Regions from separate parts of the Shewanella sp. 38A_GOM-205m genome, predicted to be linked through region 2. Evidence: predicted binding sites of a transcription regulator. Region 2 holds the regulator's gene; the other holds the start of a gene.
The links. The regulator LexA, encoded in region 2, represses DNA repair genes until DNA is damaged. The targets are predictions, from matches to a motif close to TACTGTATNNNNATACAGTA.
Positions count from the first base shown of each region.

Region 1: N512_RS0120005 (YebG family protein) is a predicted target of LexA. The motif match lies at 4,906-4,925, and genes of this name have one in related genera.

Region 1 covers NZ_KI912438.1:48,651-58,269, forward strand. The annotation lists gene N512_RS0119985 (nucleoside recognition domain-containing protein) at 1-803, shown strand, start outside; gene N512_RS0119990 (PqiB family protein) at 866-3,487, opposite strand; gene N512_RS0119995 (paraquat-inducible protein A) at 3,465-4,103, opposite strand; gene N512_RS0120000 (paraquat-inducible protein A) at 4,093-4,740, opposite strand; gene N512_RS0120005 (YebG family protein) at 4,937-5,224, shown strand; gene N512_RS0120010 (GAF domain-containing protein) at 5,238-5,696, shown strand; gene proQ (RNA chaperone ProQ) at 5,960-6,619, shown strand; gene prc (carboxy terminal-processing peptidase) at 6,650-8,713, shown strand; gene pepN (aminopeptidase N) at 8,838-9,619, shown strand, end outside.
Region 2 covers NZ_JADP01000026.1:40,893-50,511, reverse strand. The annotation lists gene plsB (glycerol-3-phosphate 1-O-acyltransferase PlsB) at 1-2,320, opposite strand, end outside; gene lexA (transcriptional repressor LexA) at 2,586-3,206, shown strand; gene N512_RS23145 (cell division inhibitor SulA) at 3,203-3,694, shown strand; partial or broken gene coxB (cytochrome c oxidase subunit II) at 4,163-5,284, shown strand; gene ctaD (cytochrome c oxidase subunit I) at 5,303-6,913, shown strand; gene N512_RS0114880 (cytochrome c oxidase assembly protein) at 6,915-7,478, shown strand; gene N512_RS0114875 (cytochrome c oxidase subunit 3) at 7,475-8,350, shown strand; gene N512_RS0114870 (DUF2909 family protein) at 8,347-8,565, opposite strand; gene N512_RS0114865 (SURF1 family protein) at 8,537-9,283, shown strand; gene N512_RS0114860 (hypothetical protein) at 9,335-9,619, shown strand, end outside.

The DNA of each region.
Region 1 (9,619 bases), on a different contig from region 2:
TGGTGCTCAATACCTCTTCCGTGACTTTGGTACCCGTGACGGTTTTTTTGTACCGGGCGCAGCAAGGGGCTGCTGATCCTGCCGACATTTTCCTGCCTATTTTACTCTCTACCCTGGGCTCGACCCTGGCGGGTTTGAGTGTGGTGGCGCTGGTGCAAAGGATACGCTTGCTGGATTGGGTGGTGCTGGGTTATGGCACAATACTGCTCGGCGGTCTCAGTGCCGGTGTGATGTACCTGTTGACCCTGGGAGCCGAGCGGATCGGCGAAGTCTCCGCCATGTTGGGGAACGGTTTGCTGCTGGGGATCATCTTTGCCTTTGTGTTGGTGGCGCTGCTTAGGCGGGTGGCGGTTTACGATGAATTTATCGAAGGCGCCAAGTCGGGGTTTGAACAGTCGGTGCGGCTCATTCCTTATCTGTTGGCCATGCTGCTGGCGATAGCCTTACTGCGCGCCTCCGGCGCACTGGATTATCTACTCGGGGTTATTGCCGCTTTGGTGGGCCACCTGGGGATGGATGGCCGCTTTATCGATGCCTTGCCAACCGCCCTGATGAAGCCTTTGAGCGGCTCAGGCGCCAGAGCCATGATGCTGGAAACCATGGCCCATTACGGCGTCGATTCTTTTGCCGGCAGGCTGGCGGCCATTTTCCAGGGCAGCACAGAAACCACTTTTTACGTGCTGGCAGTGTATTTTGGTGCCGTCGGTATCCGCAATGGCCGCCACGCACTGGCTTGTGGCTTGTTTGCCGATCTGGCGGGTATCTGCACTGCTATCGCCGTGTGCTATTGGTTTTATGGCTGAGGTGAAACATAGGTAGGATCACAAACTTAAAAATCGGGGCTCAGATGAGCCCCGTTTGGGTTTTATGGCTGGCTGAGTCTTGGGCGCCAGTTGAGCCAGTCGCGCTCGGGTTTGTCATGAAGTGGCATCAGGCTCTGGTTTTCAAGCGGTTTGCTGCTTTGATTGTCGAGCTCAGTGACCACTCCTATGCCGCCGGCGAGTATGGTTTCCAATGAGCCGGTTTCGATTTGGGCTCCGGAAAACAGCCCCAAATCGACCCGAATACCGGACAAGTCGTAGAACCTGCTGCTCTGGTTGATAAGATGCCGATAAGGCGCAGCAATCTGGGTCTGGATCCAGACTTCATCGCCCTTGGGCGCCAGTCTATAGCTGGTTACATCGCCAATTTGAATGCCGCGAAAGAAGATCCCTGTGCCTATGTTGACCGAGCCCAGGCTGGTCTTGCTCAACACCAGCTGCAGCGCATCGGCCTCTGGGGCAATCGCCGTGTGTACTTTGCCATTGAACTGCCGGCTCGCTTTGGTGGCCTGGCCGGGAAGAGCGCTGATATAGGCGCCGGTCAGCAGGGTTTCCGGCGCCTTTATGCCCTTAAGGGATATTTCGGCATTGACCAGGCTGTAGCGACTGTCGCTTTTGAGAAACGGCTCGGCATAGCGGCCATAGAGAAAGGCACTGAGTTGCTGGCTGTTGAGATCGTCACTCAAGGTTACCCGGGTGACTTCACCTATCTGATGGCCCTGATAGCGGATAGCGGCACCTGGTTTGATAGTGGCACTGGCCGGGAAACTCAGCTCAATGGCAACGGCCTGATTGCGCGCCAGTGACTCGGAGGTATAAAGCTGCTTATTGTTGGGCTCGCCTTGTTCCAAAAAGCCCAAACTGATACTGCCCTTGATGGCACCGGCCAGCGGCGCGACATCCAGCTTGACTCCCGAAAGTCCGGCATCGATTGACACCGCCTGATTGCGCCAAAACACGGCATTGGGTTTGAGTAGGGGCGCAAAGGTATGGTCTATGGCGAGCGCAATGGCAAATCTGTCATCCTGGCTCTGCCAGCTGACCTGTTTCACCTGTCCTATCTGCATCTTCTTGTAGTAGACAGGTGCGCCCGGGCTCAAGTCGGCGCCATCATCGCTGTAGAGCTGCCATTTTAGCTGCTCCATGCCTTGGTAATAGTGGCCGGCCTCGGCACTCGAGGCAAACAGCGGCAACGGCTTGGAAAGATCCGCGCCCTTGCGGCTTTGGCCGCGTCTTAAGCTGACACTGCCCTTGGTGAGGGTCGTAAAATCGCCGCTCTTGAGGCTGACTCCGTCCAGTGAGGCGTTGAAGTCCAGCGCGGCTTCGGCGATGAAGTCACTGCCTTGAGTCAGCAACGGGGCAAACTCGGGCAACACCTCGGCCTGGTACTCTACCGAATTAAAGTCCTGACTCAGGGTAACTGAAGTGACCTTGCCTATGGCGATCTTCTTGTACCTCAGCTCGGCATCTGGGCTGATGCCGGGGTTTTCATCGGCTCTAAGCGTTATCTTTAGCGCCTTGGCCTTGCTGAGATCCGGCGCCTGCTCGGCCAAGGCGTAACGGGTCTGGGCCTCGCCCGTACCCGGGAGAAAGGCGATGGCATCGCCGCTCAGCAATCGGCCCGGGTGTTTTATGCCGGACAGTGACAGCTCGGCGCCTTCACGCCAAAATTGCGCCGTGCCGGTCAAAAGACTCGAGTAGGGGGCGTCCAGGCGGGCATGCAGCGCCACGCCGTCATCGGCCAGCACTATCTCTTCGATTTCCCCTATAGGCAAACCGCGGTAGAGAATGGGGCTGCCCTTGTTGAGGCCATCGGCGTTTTTTGCCGACAGGATAAAGCTGGCGCCGCCACTGGCTTCTGTTTCATTGTCATATAGGGTGAAACTATCGCCGTTTACTGCGTTCTTTGAGCTTTCGGGGGAATCAAAGTTGATGCCGCCGGCGAGTATCGCCGCCAGGCTCTCTGCGCTGACCTTAACGCCGGAAAGTGAGGCGTTGATCTCTATGCCGGAGACATTCCAAAAGCGGGAATCCTTCTTGACCAGATAGGCATATTGCTCCTGAATAAAGGCACTCAGCAGCAGCTTGTCACTGTTGTCGAGTCGATAGCTGACCACACTGCCAACAGGTACCTGGCGATAAAATACCGGAGAGCCCACATCCAGTGAGCCGAGGCGATCGGCGCTCAGTTCAACCACTAAGCCATCATTACTGGGCAGCACGGCCGGGGCAGAGCGCTCGGCCTCGTAGCTGTAACGTGAATCGCCGTCTCCGGGTTGAATACCTATATAGTTTCCCGAGAACAAGGCATCCAAACCTTCGACGCCTGTGATGGATGCTTTGGGGGTCACCAGCCAGAACTTGGTTTCATCCCTGAGGAAAGGCTCGGCGCGGTAGTCCATCAATACATCGACGTTCACACCCTGCAGCTCTTCATCGATGGAGATATCCACCACCTTGCCGACGGTCAGGCCCTGATAGCGCACCAGTGTCTTGCCCACATCCATACCACTGGCACTGGGGAAGTGGATCCGCACCTCAATGCCGGATTCCTTGATGCTCTTCAGCCCCAGCCAAGCGCCCAAGGCCAACGCCACTATAGGTAACAGCCAGATGGGGGAAAAAAGCTTCTTTTTGACTATTTTAGGCTTTTCGATTTGCGTCATCTTCTGTGTCCAGTTGATCCCAAAGTAAACGTGTGTCCAACACCTTGGCCGCAAGTTGGGTAAAGAGGATGACCAAGGCAAACGCAGTTGCTGCCGGCGCCGGCTTGGCGTCCAGCAATTGCCCCATATTAACCAGGGCAACGGTAATGGATATGACAAACAGATCCAGCATAGACCAGCGTCCAATCCATTCTATGATATGAAACCCAGCCATCAGTGGCCGTTTGGGGATAGGCAGGTTGAAACTGATCGCCGTCAGATAGAAAGCCAGGCCGATAATCTTCAGCCAGGGCACCAGAATACTGGCGGTAAAGACTATGATGGCGATGGGTAACATATCCGACTGTACCAGATGGGTGATGCCGGAAAAAATGGTGTCGTAGGTAACCTTGCCCTGTTTGGTGAGCATGGTAATGGGATAGATGTTGGCCGGGATTAACAAGATGGCTGCAGTGATCAGCAAGGCCCAGCTTTTTTGCAGACTGGTTTCGTCCCTTAGCCTGAGTGGGTTTTGGCAGCGGCTGCAGTACTCATCCTCTATCAGGTTGAGTTTCTTGCAGGCAGGGCAGGTGCACAGGCCCATGTCTTTGCCCTGGATCTGCTTTCTAGCTTTCATCGAGAAAACTCCACATATGCTCCAGGTTATATTCGCGCTGCAGGAAGAGAGTCACCAAAAACAGCATGGTAAAACAAAAGGTTCCCATGCCAAAGTAAACATCGGAGAAGTCGGACAACTGAAAGGCGGAAACCAGGAAACTGATCACATAAATTTCCAGCATGGTCATTTGCGACAGCAGGCCTTGCTTCTTGAGCAACCAGGTGAGAACCCCTCGCCAGAAGTGATGCTGCACCAGACCTGTCTTGATGATCAGTACTTGAACAAAAATCGACAGATTGAGTACTCCTGGGGCTATTACTGCCGCCACCAATACGGCAATCCCCACTATCCAATAACCTTGGTCAATTACCGCCAGGGCACCTTGGTATGCGGTCGTGGTTCTGACACTGCCGAGAAAGTGCATTTCCAATACAGGCAGCAGCATGGCGGGCAGATAAAACAGCAGGGCACTGATACATAACGCCAGCATGCCATTGATAGAACAATAGGGCGCATCATAAAGCGCTGTATGGCATCTGGGACAAAGCGCTCTGACGCCGGAGGGCAAGGCGCGTTTACTCACAGCCAAATCACAGGCGCGGCAGAGCACTAAGCTGCAGTCCGGTTTGTTGTCGCTTGGAGTATAAGCTTTCAAATGCTGGATATGTCCTGTTCTGGCCATGGTGACCCAAGCTTAGTCGTCAACACACTAACTGCGTTGCGCGTGGGTCCATTGGAGTTAATCGACAAAACAAACTCGCAAATACTATCAGAAAGAGCGCGTCTCTTGCATCTATAGCGCATTTTATGTCACTCTATGTACTGTATATTTAAACAGTGTGAGGAAGGTCATGGCCGTTATAACTCAGTACGTTGTGGTCAGAGAAGGGGTTGAGAAGATGACATTTACATCTAAGAAGGAGGCAGACGCCTACGATAAGATGCTCGACATCGCGGATAACTTAATCCCCTTTATTCAAGCCAGTGAATTGGAACTGGATGATAATACAGCGGAAAAACTTGCTTTTTATTTAGCTTCTCATAAAGATACACTGGCGAATCTGCTCAAGGGTGCCCCGGTAAAAGCACCGGCCCCCGCCAAGAGCAGTAAGAAGAAGACAGAACTAGAAAAGGCATAACCCGGGAATACAGATGAAAGCTCAGTTTTACGATACGCTCAACCGTCAGGTACAGGCACTGTTTGCCGGTGAAGACGATGTCATTTGTGCCATGGCCAATTTCTCAGCTTTGCTGAATGAACACCTTGAAGACATCAATTGGGTGGGTTTCTATCTGCTCAAGGGCGAGCAACTGGTGCTTGGGCCCTTTCAAGGGAAACTGGCCTGTACCCGAATTCCAATGGGCAAAGGGGTCTGTGGCACCGCGGCCGCCAAGGGCGAGACTCAGTTGGTTGAGGATGTACATCAGTTTGCCGGACATATCGCCTGTGATGCCGCCAGCAACTCGGAAATTGTGATCCCTGTTTACCAAAAGGGCGAACTGATTGCCGTGCTGGATATCGACAGTCCCAGCCTGTCGCGCTTCGATAAAGAGGATCAAACCGGGCTGGAGACCCTGGTGCAGAGTCTGGAAAAGTGCTTATTTGGTTAATTCCCGTACAATCTGCCACAATTGGTGGTCGCTTTAAGGCGCGTGCAGCTTATAATAGGCGGCCGCTTTGAGGGCCAAATGACCGTTTGTGGTGCTTGGCCGTATCAGGCTGAAATGTTAAGTTTTGTGTAATGCCTTTGGCAATGGCCGAATGCATGCTAATTTGTACGTTATCCCCCAAGGGGTTAACGAAGATGAACGACGCCGTGAGTACAGCAGACCTAACTGACCACTGACGTCCCCTGTTAACTGTGGAAGTAATGATGGAATCAACAGAAAAGTTGACCGACACCAACGCTATTCTGGCGTATTTGTATGAAACATTCCCTTTGTGCTTTATTGCCGAAGGAGAAACCAAACCACTGAAGATAGGACTGTTTCAGGATTTGGCTGAAAGGTTGGCTGATGATTCCAAAGTCAGTAAGACCCAACTTAGGGTCGCCCTGAGACGCTACACCAACAGTTGGCGTTATCTGAAGTGCATCAAGGAAGGCGCTCAGAGGGTGGATCTCGATGGTAACCCTTGCGGCGAACTGGACCCAGAGCATATTGAACATGCCAAGGCGACGCTGAAAGAGAGTCAGGAAAAAGCCAAGGCCCGCCGTGCTGCCGAGCCAGCCAAAGAAGGTGAAGCCAAAAAAGCCAAGCCTGCGCGTAAGCCTCGTCCTCAAGGGGACAAGCCCCGCAACGATCGCCCCCGCAGCGATAAAAAGGCGGCCCGTAAGCCTGGCAAGCCTGCCGCTCCAGCCGTGGAATTGGTACCAGCCGTATTGGAAGAGCTGAAACCTTCACAGCGAGTGAATGTCAAATTGGGTATGACACCGGTAGCAGGTGTGATCCTCGACATCAATAAAGAAGATGTTCACGTCCAACTGGATTCCGGCCTGTCAGTCAAGGTCCGCGTGGAACATATTCTGCTGTAAAATCATCAAATAGAAAGGAGTAACTTGCTGATGCGAAAATTTATTCTTGCTGCATCGATCGCCAGTGTCTTTATGGGATCCCAGGCGCTGGCTATCTCACCGGCAGTTCCGGTCAGCGAGTTACCCCATTTGCAACAGGAGCCGCAACACAAGGTTGCCAGTAAACGGATAACCGGCCTGTTCAGTCGCTCCCATTATCACAGATTCGATCTGGATGATGCCTTCTCGCAGCAGATCTTCAAACGCTTTCTTGAACAACTCGATTACCGCCGCAATGTATTGTTGCAGAGCGATATCGACAGTTTTAAGGTTTATGCCAATCAGTTTGACGATATGGTACGCAGCGGCGATCTGGAACCGGCGTACAAGATGTACGATCTGGTGCAGCAGCGCCGTTACGAGCGTTTTGCCTATGCCTTGAGTCTGCTCGACAAAGAGATGGACTTTAATCAGGCCGGCGATGCTTATGTCTTTGATCGTAAAGATGCCGCCTGGCCCAAAGACGAGGCCGAGCTCAACGAGCTGTGGCGTCAGCGGGTCAAGTACGATGCCCTCAACCTCAAGCTGACCGGTAAAGAGTGGCCGGAGATTGTTGATGTGCTGGGTAAGCGCTACAACAACGCCATCAAACGCTTGAAGCAAACCAACAGCGAAGACGTGTTCCAGGGGCTGATGAATGCATTTGCCCGCAGTGTCGAGCCGCACACCAGTTACCTGTCTCCCCGTAATGCCGAACGTTTCCAGATGGAGATGAACCTGAGCCTGGAAGGGATAGGCGCCGTATTGCAGATGGAAGATGACTACACAGTTATCAAGAGTCTGGTGGCCGGTGGTCCAGCTGCGCTGAGTGAGAAGCTGGCGCCTGAAGACAGAATTGTCGGTGTAGGTCAGGAAGGCAAGGAGATGGTCGATGTTATCGGCTGGCGTCTGGATGATGTAGTCGACCTGATCAAAGGCCCTAAAGGTAGCAAGGTGACTCTGCAGGTGCTGCCCAAGAAAGGCGGCTCCAATGCCAAACCCATCAATGTGACTGTGGTGCGGGACAAAATTCGTCTCGAAGACAGGGCGGCGACTTCCAAGATAGTCGAGCCGGAAACCGGTCCTTACGCTCAGCGTAAAATTGGTGTTATCCAGATCCCCGGCTTCTATATGGACTTATCCCGCGATGTGGCCAAGGAGTTGCAAACACTCAATGAAGCCAAGGTTGAAGGTGTGATTATTGACCTGCGTGGTAACGGTGGTGGCGCCTTGACCGAAGCGACTTTGCTTACCGGGCTGTTTATCGATCAGGGGCCTGTGGTGCAAATTCGTGACGCCAATGGTCGCATCAGCGAAAACCGCGACAACGATGGCAAGAGCTATTATGACGGTCCACTCACAGTGATGGTTGACCGTTACTCGGCCTCGGCATCGGAAATTTTTGCCGCTGCGCTGCAGGATTATGGCCGCGCCTTGATTATCGGTGAGTCTACCTTCGGTAAAGGCACAGTGCAGCAGCACAAGAGCCTTGGCCGTATCTACGACCTGTATGAAAAGCCGGTTGGCCATGTGCAGTACACCATAGCCAAGTTCTACCGTATTAATGGTGGCAGTACTCAGTTGAAAGGTGTGACTCCGGATATTCCGTTCCCCAGTGCGTTGGAGCCGGGGGAATATGGTGAGGCGGAAGAAGACAATGCACTGCCATGGGATAAGGTGCCTGTAGCCAAGTACCAGCCTTTGGGTGAAATCGGCGCAGAGATGGTCAGCAATCTTGCGAAACGCCACCAGAGCCGGATTAAGCAGGACGTCGAGTTCGGCTATATACTGCAGGACATAGGCGAGTTCAAGAAACACCATAAAGAGAAGAGTGTTTCTCTGGTGGAAAGTGAGCGCTTGGCCGAGCGGGATAAGGACGATCAGAAACAGTTGGCCCGCCTCAACGAACGTCGGGTTGACCATGGTCTCGAACCCTTGAAGTCTCTGGATGACGATGAAAATGTCTCCGAAGACGAGAAGAAAATCGAGACTCCGGATGCCTTCCTCGATGAAGCCGTCTATATCACTCTGGATATGGTGGACTATCAGAGATTGGCAAAAAACAGCGCAAATTGATGCTGGCTCCAGGAAACAAAAAACGCGCTGATTGCGCGTTTTTTGTTTGCTCCCAGCGCGAACAGAGGCAAGATCAGTCAACGAACTCAGCGACTGCCAGTGCCCAACGAATTAAGGATGACCTATGTCTGAAGCACAAACCATTTCCCCGCAACAACTGCAGGCCAAGCACCTGGCCGATTATCGTCCACCGGCGTTTTTGATCCCCGAACTGTCACTCTCATTTCAGCTTGAACCCAAGCAAACCCGAGTGACGGCCGTCAGCCGGGTAAAGCGCAACGGCAGTCACAATGAGCCTCTGCAGCTTGATGGTGACGAGCTGGAACTGGAGCAGCTGTTGGTCAATGGTGAACCGGCCGACTATCGCCTCGAGCCGGGTAAACTACTGCTTGAAACCGAACTCAACGAATTTGAATTGACTCTGGTGACTCGCATCAGCCCGGCCGATAACTCGGCACTGGAAGGCCTGTACATGTCCGATGGCGCCTATTGCACTCAGTGTGAGGCGGAAGGTTTCAGGCGCATCACCTATTTTCTCGACCGTCCCGATGTGCTGGCCAAATACCAGGTACGTATCGAAGCCGATAAGGCGTTTCCTTTCCTGCTCTCCAACGGCAACTTGCTGGAGAAAGGGGAGATGGCCGATGGTCGTCATTTCGCCGTCTGGCAAGACCCTTTCCCTAAACCCGCTTACCTGTTTGCCTTGGTTGCCGGTGACTTTGACCTGCTGGAAGACAGCTTTACCACCCGCTCCGGCAGAGAGGTCAAACTGCAGGTGTTTGTCGACAAGGGCAACCTGCACAAGGCCGGACACGCCATGGCTTCACTTAAAAAGGCGATGGCCTGGGACGAGTCACGCTTTGATCTCGAGTACGATCTCGATATCTACATGGTGGTGGCTGTGGA
Region 2 (9,619 bases):
CTTCCTTGGTGAGATACCCCAGCTCTTTGAGCTTGATACTCAAGATGCCGTAGAGTTTCTTGTCGTAAAACTCGGGGGCCGTAATCCCATGCAGCGCGCCCAGACGACTGGCCAATTTATGGCTTTCGCGCTCCAAATCGCCACGCTCAATACCTGGGTGAGCGGCCAGCAAGTTAAAGATGATGGCGTAGCGCTGCAGGGTTTCACTCATGGTTTCGGCCAACAGCGCCAGCGGGTTTATGCCGGCTTCCAGTACCCGGAAACCATCGGCTTCTTCGGCGACCAAACCTTTGGCAATGAAACGATCCAGCAGCTGATCGGCATAGGCACTGACATCGGCCTTACCCATAAACAGCTCGGCCTGCAGCAGAGGGTAGAAATCCTCAAGCACCGCCTGCATCTGAGCTCGGCTGCACTGCTCCAGGCGCACCAGGCAGCTGGCCAGCAAAGAAGGCACCATAAACAGGTGAATGATGTTGTTGCGATAGTAAGTCATGGTTACCGCGATCGACTCGTCGATTGAGATGATATCGCCCAGTTCATCTTCCTGAACCGTGAACTTATTCAGCTCCAGACCTTGTTGCAGCAACTGCTTACCGTCGCCCTCAGCAACAGAAGTATACTGGGTATATGGCACTTCCTTGAGCAGATCCAGATACAAGTCCAACTGACGTTCCAACTGGCTTCGCTCCAGCGCATTCTGTTCTGATGACAAGAGTACCAGGCTGGTAAGAGTCACGGCGCTGGCAGCGGCGGCATCGTTGATATGAGTCATCACCCTATTGGCCAGAGTATTAACCGCCGGGGTCAGCCAGCTGGGTTTCTGCTCGGGATCGGCCGCCACTTCTTCGCGCCAGTTGGGCGCCGCTTCACTGAGGAAATTCTGCAGCGTCACAGGCTCACCAAAGTTCACATAACCCTGACCGAAATTGCCCAGCTTACGCAAGGCGCCAACCACCTGCCAAACAGATTCTTTCTGCTTTTTCTTGCCGCTGAGTTCTTTGTGGTAAGTGGCCACTTCCATGACATGGTCGTAGCCCAGGTACACAGGCACCAGAGTCACCGGCCGTTCAATGCCCCGCAGCACAGAGTTAACTGTCATCGCCAGCATCCCTGTCTTGGGTGACAACAGCCGTCCGGTACGGGAGCGACCACCTTCGGTGAAGTATTCAACCGAATAGCCTTTGGCAAACAGCTGATCCAGATACTCGCGGAACACAGCGGTATAGAGCTTGTTACCGTTGAAGCTGCGGCGGATGAAGAAAGCACCACCGCGGCGGAACATGGGCCCGGCGGGCCAGAAGTTCAAGTTGATACCGGCGGCTATGTGGGGCGGAACCATACCCTGAAAATAGAGAATATAGGAGAGCAGCAGGTAATCCATATGACTGCGGTGGCAAGGCACATAAACTATCTCATGGCCATCGTGGTGCAGCTGGCGTATCTGCTCGGCGCCCTTGATGTTGATCCCCTTGTAGAGCTTGTTCCACAACCAGGTGAGGATCCGCTCGGCAATACGCACCAGGCTGTCGGAATAGTGGGCGGCAATCTCATCGAGATATTCTTCCGCCATCTCCCTGGCTCTGGCCTCGGGGATCTTCTTGGCAGCGGCCTCTTCTTTAATCGCCTTTTTCAGCGTTTCCGAGCGCAGCAACTCATTGAACAGAGCCTGACGGTTGGGCAGCACGGGTCCTGTCATCACCTTGCGTTGCCGGCGGAAATGTACCCTGGCCACCCGTGACAACTTATGGGCAATAGCCTTGTCGGTCCCATGTTCATCGGCCATCAGCCGCAACGACACGGCATTGGAAAACTGCACAAAGTTGTCGCGCCCCAGAAACAGGATCATCAGAAACTTGCGCAGCCAAGTGGGATTTTCCCGCTCAAATACGGCGGCACGCATGCTGTCATCTTCCTTACCCGGAGTGCGGCCCCAATAGAGGCTCACTGGCACCAATTGAATATCCAGTTGTGGATTAGCCTGATGCAGGTTCAGCAGAGAAGTGAAACAGCTGAGAAATGGCTTGTTGCTCTTGCGCTTGCCGAATAGGGGCTTGGCTCCTTCCAGGCAGACGACTCGGGGAACGGTAATATCATCAACCTTGAGTGCCTCATAAGGACAAGGCAAACCAAACTTACGGGTGACTTCCGCCAATGCCGCAATATCACTGACAGATTCCGTCTTCATTACATAGGCCATCGGCTTGGCCGGATCCAGGTTCAAATCGGCGAAAGGATCCTGAGGCACCACAGTGGTATGCACCAGCTTGCTTTGGAGCCAGCGAAGAGATTTAAACCAGAATGAATCTTGTTTGGACATGTTTTTTCAGTGTCTGAGCCACAATCAATAGCCCAATAGAATACCAGAATTTCCTGAACCTTAGCTAGGGAAGGTGCGAACCGGCCCCGGCAGTTCCTCTGGCCAATGCCTTGAACTCCCCATGCTGCATCAGACAAGCCGTTAAAACCAAAGCACCGAATGGCTTACTTATCCGCTCCCTAAAAGTTTCAATTTTGGTTAATACTTGCACTGACAAAAATACTGTATATACTGACAGGTACTGTATGAAAAAACAGGAATCACCATGAGACCACTGACACCGCGCCAGGCACAGATTCTGGAACTGATTAAACGCAATATAGCCGACACCGGCATGCCGCCAACCCGGGCCGAAATTGCCACCCGGCTGGGCTTCAAGAGCGCCAATGCCGCCGAGGAACACCTCAAGGCATTGGCCAAGAAAGGCTGTATTGAGATCATGCCAGGCACCTCTCGTGGTATTCGCCTGCCTCATGATGAACAAGCGGAGTCAGAAACAGGCTTGCCCCTGATTGGTCAGGTTGCCGCCGGTGAACCCATACTGGCACAGGAACACGTTGAGCAGTATTACCAGGTCGACCCTGGCATGTTCCACCCCAATGCCGACTTTCTGCTACGGGTACGCGGCGACAGCATGAAGAACATAGGTATTCTCGAAGGTGATCTCCTGGCGGTTCACAAGGTACAGGAAGCCCGTAACGGTCAAGTCGTGGTGGCCAGGGTTGAAGACGATGTAACTGTGAAACGCTTTGAAAAGAAAGGTAATGTGGTTTATCTACATGCCGAGAACGAGGCTTACTCCCCAATCAAAGTCGACCTGACTTTCCAGCCATTGACCATTGAAGGACTGGCGGTAGGGATAATACGCAATGGAGACTGGCTATGAGCATAATGACTGGCAACGCCCCAAGACACCCAGGCCTGTGGACAGACACCGGTATTGCCGGCAATCAGCCTTGGCAACATACCGGTATCTCCAGCTTGGCCAGCCATAGCCAGGGACGTCAGGAATTATTGCGCCTCTGCCCTCAATTGGCGCAATTGAGTCAACAGGGACGCTGGATAGTCTTGATTAACGCCCCGGCCAGCATAGGTTACAAAGAAACCTTAGCAAGGGCCGGTGTCAGAATGGATAGAGTACTCTTGGTGCGCACCAAGGATGAAGTAGAAGCCTTGTGGGCAACGGAAAGAGCCCTGACCAACGGCACCTCCAGTGCAGTGATCAGTTGGATAGACAGCCTGGATGCCCGTGATAACCGCCGATTGCAGCTGGTCGCCCGTAACGCCAGAGCCATGGGCATAGTGTTGGAAACGGGACAGCAGGCGAAAGAGGTGGATAACCACCTCAACGAACTTACCCACTCCATCCATTGATTGTGTTTAAAGGCCATCCCTGGGATGGCCTTTTTTCTGTGCCTTTTTGGTGCAATGCCTTCCCCTGTCAATCGGCGGCAAACCGCGCAGCTATGCTACTCACACAGAATTCACCTCTGGATTAACAGACGCTTTTTTTTCATATAGTTAGAAAACATCGTGATCTTGATCAATATTTAATCTACAAGTAATGTAAGAACAACGATTGTGTTATCTCCATGCAATTCGTCGTAGGTTGACCGCCCCATTTCGGTTCATAACGAGTGGTGCCGTCGCCGGAAATGCTGAGTATATTCAGCGGTAAGTGCAACAGTGGTCACCACCTGTATACCTAGAGCTAAGTGAAACCGCCGCCGCACTTTGAAGTCATCGTTGCTTTTTTGGGAACTGAAGAGTTTGCATAGAGCAAAGACTTACTGTGTGACTCTTCTTTGTAGTTGCGAATGCAATTGACAGAGGAGATGTCTTGTGAAGCAATGGCTGTGTGTTTTGCTGACCTTGTTGTGCGTCAGCTTGTTGTCTCCAGGCGCTCAGGCAGATATGCCCTTGAATATGACTCAAGGGGTAACTGAGATCAGTGGCAAGGTGTATCACCTGCACATGATCATTCTTTATATCTGTTGCGCCATAGGTTTGGTCGTATTCGGCGTGATGATCTACGCCATGATCAACCATAGGAAGTCCAAAGGGGCAGTCGCGTCCCAATTCCATGAAAGTACCAAGGTAGAAATTGCCTGGACGCTTATCCCCTTTTTAATCCTGATCCTGATGGCAATCCCCGCAACCAAAACGCTGATTGCCATGGAAGATCCCAGTGATGCCGACCTGACGGTCAAGATCACCGGCTCGCAATGGAAATGGCACTACAGCTATTTCGGCGAAGACATCGACTTCTTCAGCATATTGGCAACGCCGAGATCCCAGATAGAAGGCCAGGAAGCCAAGGGCGAGCACTACTTACTTGAAGTCGACAAGCCTTTGGTATTGCCCATCAATCGCAAAGTCCGATTCCTGATGACCTCAGATGATGTGATCCACTCCTGGTGGGTGCCCGCCTTTGCCGTCAAAAAAGACGCCAATCCCGGTTTTATTAACGAAGCCTGGACCCGGGTGGACAAACCGGGGATCTACCGCGGCCAATGTGCCGAGCTTTGCGGTAAAGACCACGGCTTTATGCCGATTGTGGTGAAGGTACTGGCAGAAGATGAGTTTGACGCCTGGATGGCGGAACAGAAACAAGCCGCGGCTACGGCCGCCGAAGAAGCTCAGGCGGCCCTCAGTGAGACCATGAGCCATGATGAGGCCATGGCGCTTGGCGAACAGATCTATATGGCGCGTTGCGCCGCCTGTCATCAGCCCAACGGCGCCGGACTTCAAGGGGTGTTCCCGGCGCTCAAGGGCAGTGCTATTGCCATAGGCCCAATCGCTGCCCATCTGGACATAGTGATCCATGGCAAGACAGGCACCGCCATGCAGGCCTTCGGCAAACAGATAACCGCCAAGGAACTGGCTGCTGTGGTGACCTATGAGCGTAATGCCTGGGGCAATAATACAGGCGACACTGTGCAAGCCGCCGACGTCAATAACCACGGGCAGTAGGGGGAGAAGATGAACTCATTCAGTCAAGATGCCGAAGCTGGCGTTCAGGAAATCGCTGAACAGGAACACCAGCATCATCACGCCCCCAAGGGGATCATGCGCTGGTTGCTGACCACCAACCATAAAGACATAGGCACACTCTATCTCTGGTTCAGCTTCATCATGTTCCTGATAGGGGGCGCCATGGCCATGGTGATCCGTGCTGAATTATTCCAGCCCGGATTGCAACTGGTCGAGCCCAACTTCTTTAACCAAATGACCACAGTTCATGGCCTTATCATGGTTTTTGGCGCCGTGATGCCGGCCTTTACCGGTCTGGCCAACTGGTTGATCCCCATGATGATAGGTGCGCCGGATATGGCGCTGCCGAGGATGAACAACTGGAGCTTCTGGATTTTGCCCTTCGCCTTCTTAATCCTGCTTAGCTCATTGTTTATGGAAGGTGGCGGCCCCAATTTTGGCTGGACCTTCTATGCCCCATTGTCGACCACTTATAGTGCCGACAGCACAGCCTTGTTTGTTTTTTCAATACATATCATGGGGATAAGCTCAATCATGGGAGCGATCAACGTGATAGTCACCATAGTGAATCTGCGCGCACCTGGCATGAACTGGATGAAGCTGCCCCTGTTCGTCTGGACCTGGCTTATCACCGCATTCCTTCTGATAGCCGTTATGCCGGTATTGGCTGGTGCCGTGACCATGGTACTCACAGACAAATTCTTCGGCACCAGCTTCTTCGATGCCGCCGGCGGCGGAGATCCTGTGATGTTCCAGCATATTTTCTGGTTCTTCGGCCACCCCGAGGTGTACATAATGATCTTGCCGTCATTCGGCATCATCTCGGCCATCATTCCGGCATTCAGTCGCAAACCTTTGTTTGGCTACGCCTCAATGGTCTACGCCACCGCCAGCATCGCAATCCTCTCCTTCCTGGTGTGGGCACACCACATGTTCACCACAGGTATGCCTGTCTTTGCCGAACTCTTCTTTATGTACTGCACCATGCTGATTGCCGTGCCAACCGGGGTCAAGGTATTCAACTGGGTTGCCACCATGTGGCGGGGATCCATCAGCTTTGAAGCCCCTATGATGTTCGCCTGTGCCTTTATTATTCTCTTCACCATAGGCGGCTTCTCCGGCCTGATGTTGGCAATCACCCCAGCCGACTTCCAATACCATGACACTTACTTTGTGGTTGCCCATTTCCATTATGTGCTGGTCACCGGCGCCATCTTCTCCATCATGGCCGCCGCCTATTACTGGCTACCCAAGTGGACCGGGCATATGTACAGCGAGACCTTGGCCAAGTGGCATTTCTGGTGCTCGGTCATTTCGGTCAATGTGTTGTTCTTCCCGATGCATTTCCTCGGGCTGGCCGGTATGCCCAGACGCATCCCCGACTACTCGGTGCAGTTTGCCGATGTCAATCAGATTGTCTCCATAGGCGGTTTTGCCTTTGGCCTGTCACAGCTGATATTTCTGGTGCTGGTGATCAAGTGTATTCGCGGCGGCGCCCAGGCTCCGGCCAAACCTTGGGAAGGAGCCCAGGGGCTTGAGTGGACACTCCCAAGTCCGGCGCCTTATCACACCTTCAGCACTCCGCCGGAGATTAAGTGATATGGCAGACTCCCGCCCCGACAACCGTAAACTGGTACGCCTGCTGCTACTTGGCGCCGTAGCCATGTTCGGCTTCGGCTTTGCCCTGGTGCCGCTCTATGATGTGCTTTGTCAGCAGTTGGGGATCAATGGCAAGACCAACACCAGCGCCGCCACTTATAGTGCCCAAGTGGATAACAGCCGCTTGGTCACTGTGGAGTTTATCTCTCAGGTGGCCAAGGGAATGCCGTGGGAGTTCAAGCCGGAAGTGACCCGTATCAAGGTGCATCCCGGCCAGTTGACCCATACCCGCTTTCTGGCCCGCAACCTGTCACACCAATACAAGATAGGTCAGGCGATCCCTTCCGTTTCACCGGGACAAGGCGCCGCCTACTTCAATAAAACCGAGTGCTTCTGTTTCAATCAGCAGCCGCTGGCTGCCGATGCCAGTGCCGAGCTGCCGCTGGTGTTTTACGTGGATCCGGACCTGCCGGACTCCATCAGCACTCTGACCCTCTCTTACACCCTCTATGACATCACGGATAGACAGATATCCGATGCCCTGGAGCAAGGAGCAGCGAAATGACCAGTAAACATGAACACTATTATGTTCCAGCTCAAAGCGCCTGGCCGATTGTCGGCGCATTGGGGCTTTTCCTTATCGCCTATGGAGCCGGTACTTATGTATCCCAGCTCAAGTCTGACGGTGGCCATGGCAGTTATGTACTGCTGGCAGGAATTGCCGTCATTCTGTTCATGCTGATTGGCTGGTTCAGAAACGTGATCCATGAATCCATGAGTGGTCTCTATTCGCCACAGATGGACAGGTCATTTCGTCAGGGAATGAGTTGGTTCATCTTCTCTGAGGTGATGTTCTTTGCGGCCTTTTTCGGCGCCCTCTTCTATGCCCGTATGGTGGCCGTTCCTTGGTTGGGTGGCGCATCCAACAATGCCATGACCAACGAAGTGCTCTGGCCTGGATTCAGCGCAGGCTGGCCCTTACTGAAAACCCCGAACGGCACTGAAACCCAAGCCATGGGTTGGAATGGTTTACCTCTTTTCAACACCATTATTCTGCTCACCTCCTCTATTACCCTGCACTTTGCCCACCTGGGGTTAGAGAAAGGCAAACGCACCGCCTTAACCCTCTGGCTTGGACTCACCATCTTGCTGGGACTGGCCTTTCTAATCTTGCAGGGAGAGGAATATATCCATGCCTACACTGAGCTGGGGCTGACGCTGCAGTCCGGTGTCTATGGCAACACCTTCTTCCTGTTGACAGGTTTCCACGGTATGCATGTGACTCTGGGCACGCTATTCCTGTTGGTGCTGTTTTTCAGGGTTTTAAAGGGGCACTTCAGCGCTGAGCGTCACTTTGCCTTTCAGGCCGGCAGCTGGTATTGGCACTTTGTCGATGTGGTTTGGCTATGCCTGTTTGTTTTTGTGTATGTGCTTTAGTAAGGCCGGGGATTAGGGGAAATAATCCCCAGCGCCAATGCCAGCAGCAACAAAAGAACCACCAGCGCCGAAAACAACACCCGGCGGCCAAGAAAACGGCTCATGGGAACAGATGAATCGCCGCGCACCATGATCCACAGGGCGCGACCAAGGTTGAAAATGATGAACAGCAGTAGCAGTACCAATATGACTTTAAAGAAAAAACTGACTGACATTCACTCTCCCATCCCTTGGGGGCGTTACCTTGCACTGTTATTTACTTTGGGGCTGTTTCTACTCATGGTCAAGCTGGGATTCTGGCAACTGCAGCGCGCTGAAGAAAAGCAACTATTGGCTCAGGAGATTGCTGCCAAAGCAGATGCGGGGCCAAGCAGTTTTTCAGCTCTGCTGAGGCAAGAGCCTGGCACTCGGCTCACAGGGCAGAAACTGCAGCTGAGTGCCAATGTATTGAGCGGCAAGCAATTACTGCTGGACAACCAGGTGTACCAAGGACGAGTGGGCTACCTGTTGCTGCAACCTCTGCAAGTTGAGCCAGAGCAACCCTGGCTATTGCTGGAGCTGGGGTTTATCCCAGCTCCAGAAAAACGCAGTGAACTGCCAGAGATATTGCCATTACCGCCACGCCTCACCCTCGAAGGCCGATTGTGGCAAAAGGGCAGTAACCCACTGAGCCAGGAGCTCTTGGCCGAAGCCGGTTGGCCCAAGCGAATACAGAATCTCAACTGGTCGCAGCTCGAACACTTGCTTGGGCACAAACTGATTCCGGCCGTGTTGCAGCCGGTTCAGCTGGAAGGTGTGGACTTGCCAAGACCCTGGCAGCCATTGCCCATGCCGGCTGAAAAACACCTGGGTTATGCCCTGCAGTGGTTTTCCATGGCTGCCGCCCTGTTGTTACTGCTTGTCTGGTGGCGCTGGAAACTGAATCGACACTAACCATAGGGCGAGCTGAATTCAGAACGCCCAATTACAGCAAGAGGAGCCAGGATGAACTCCCGAACCCAAAGACCACTCTTGATACTACTGCTGGCCTTTGCCCTGCCGGTGATACTGGCAAAACTGGTACTGAGCTTCGAGCTATATCAAGGTGGAGCCACCAACAAGGGCCAGTTGCTGCCGGTTAATCTGGGTTATCAGCAACTTGGGCTAGACAACCCGCTTCCCGGCCGTTGGCAAGTCCTATACCTGATACCGGCCAACTGCGATGAACTATGCCAGGAACGGCTCTACATATTGCAGCAGAGCCATACGGCGCTGGGCGCCGAGATGGAC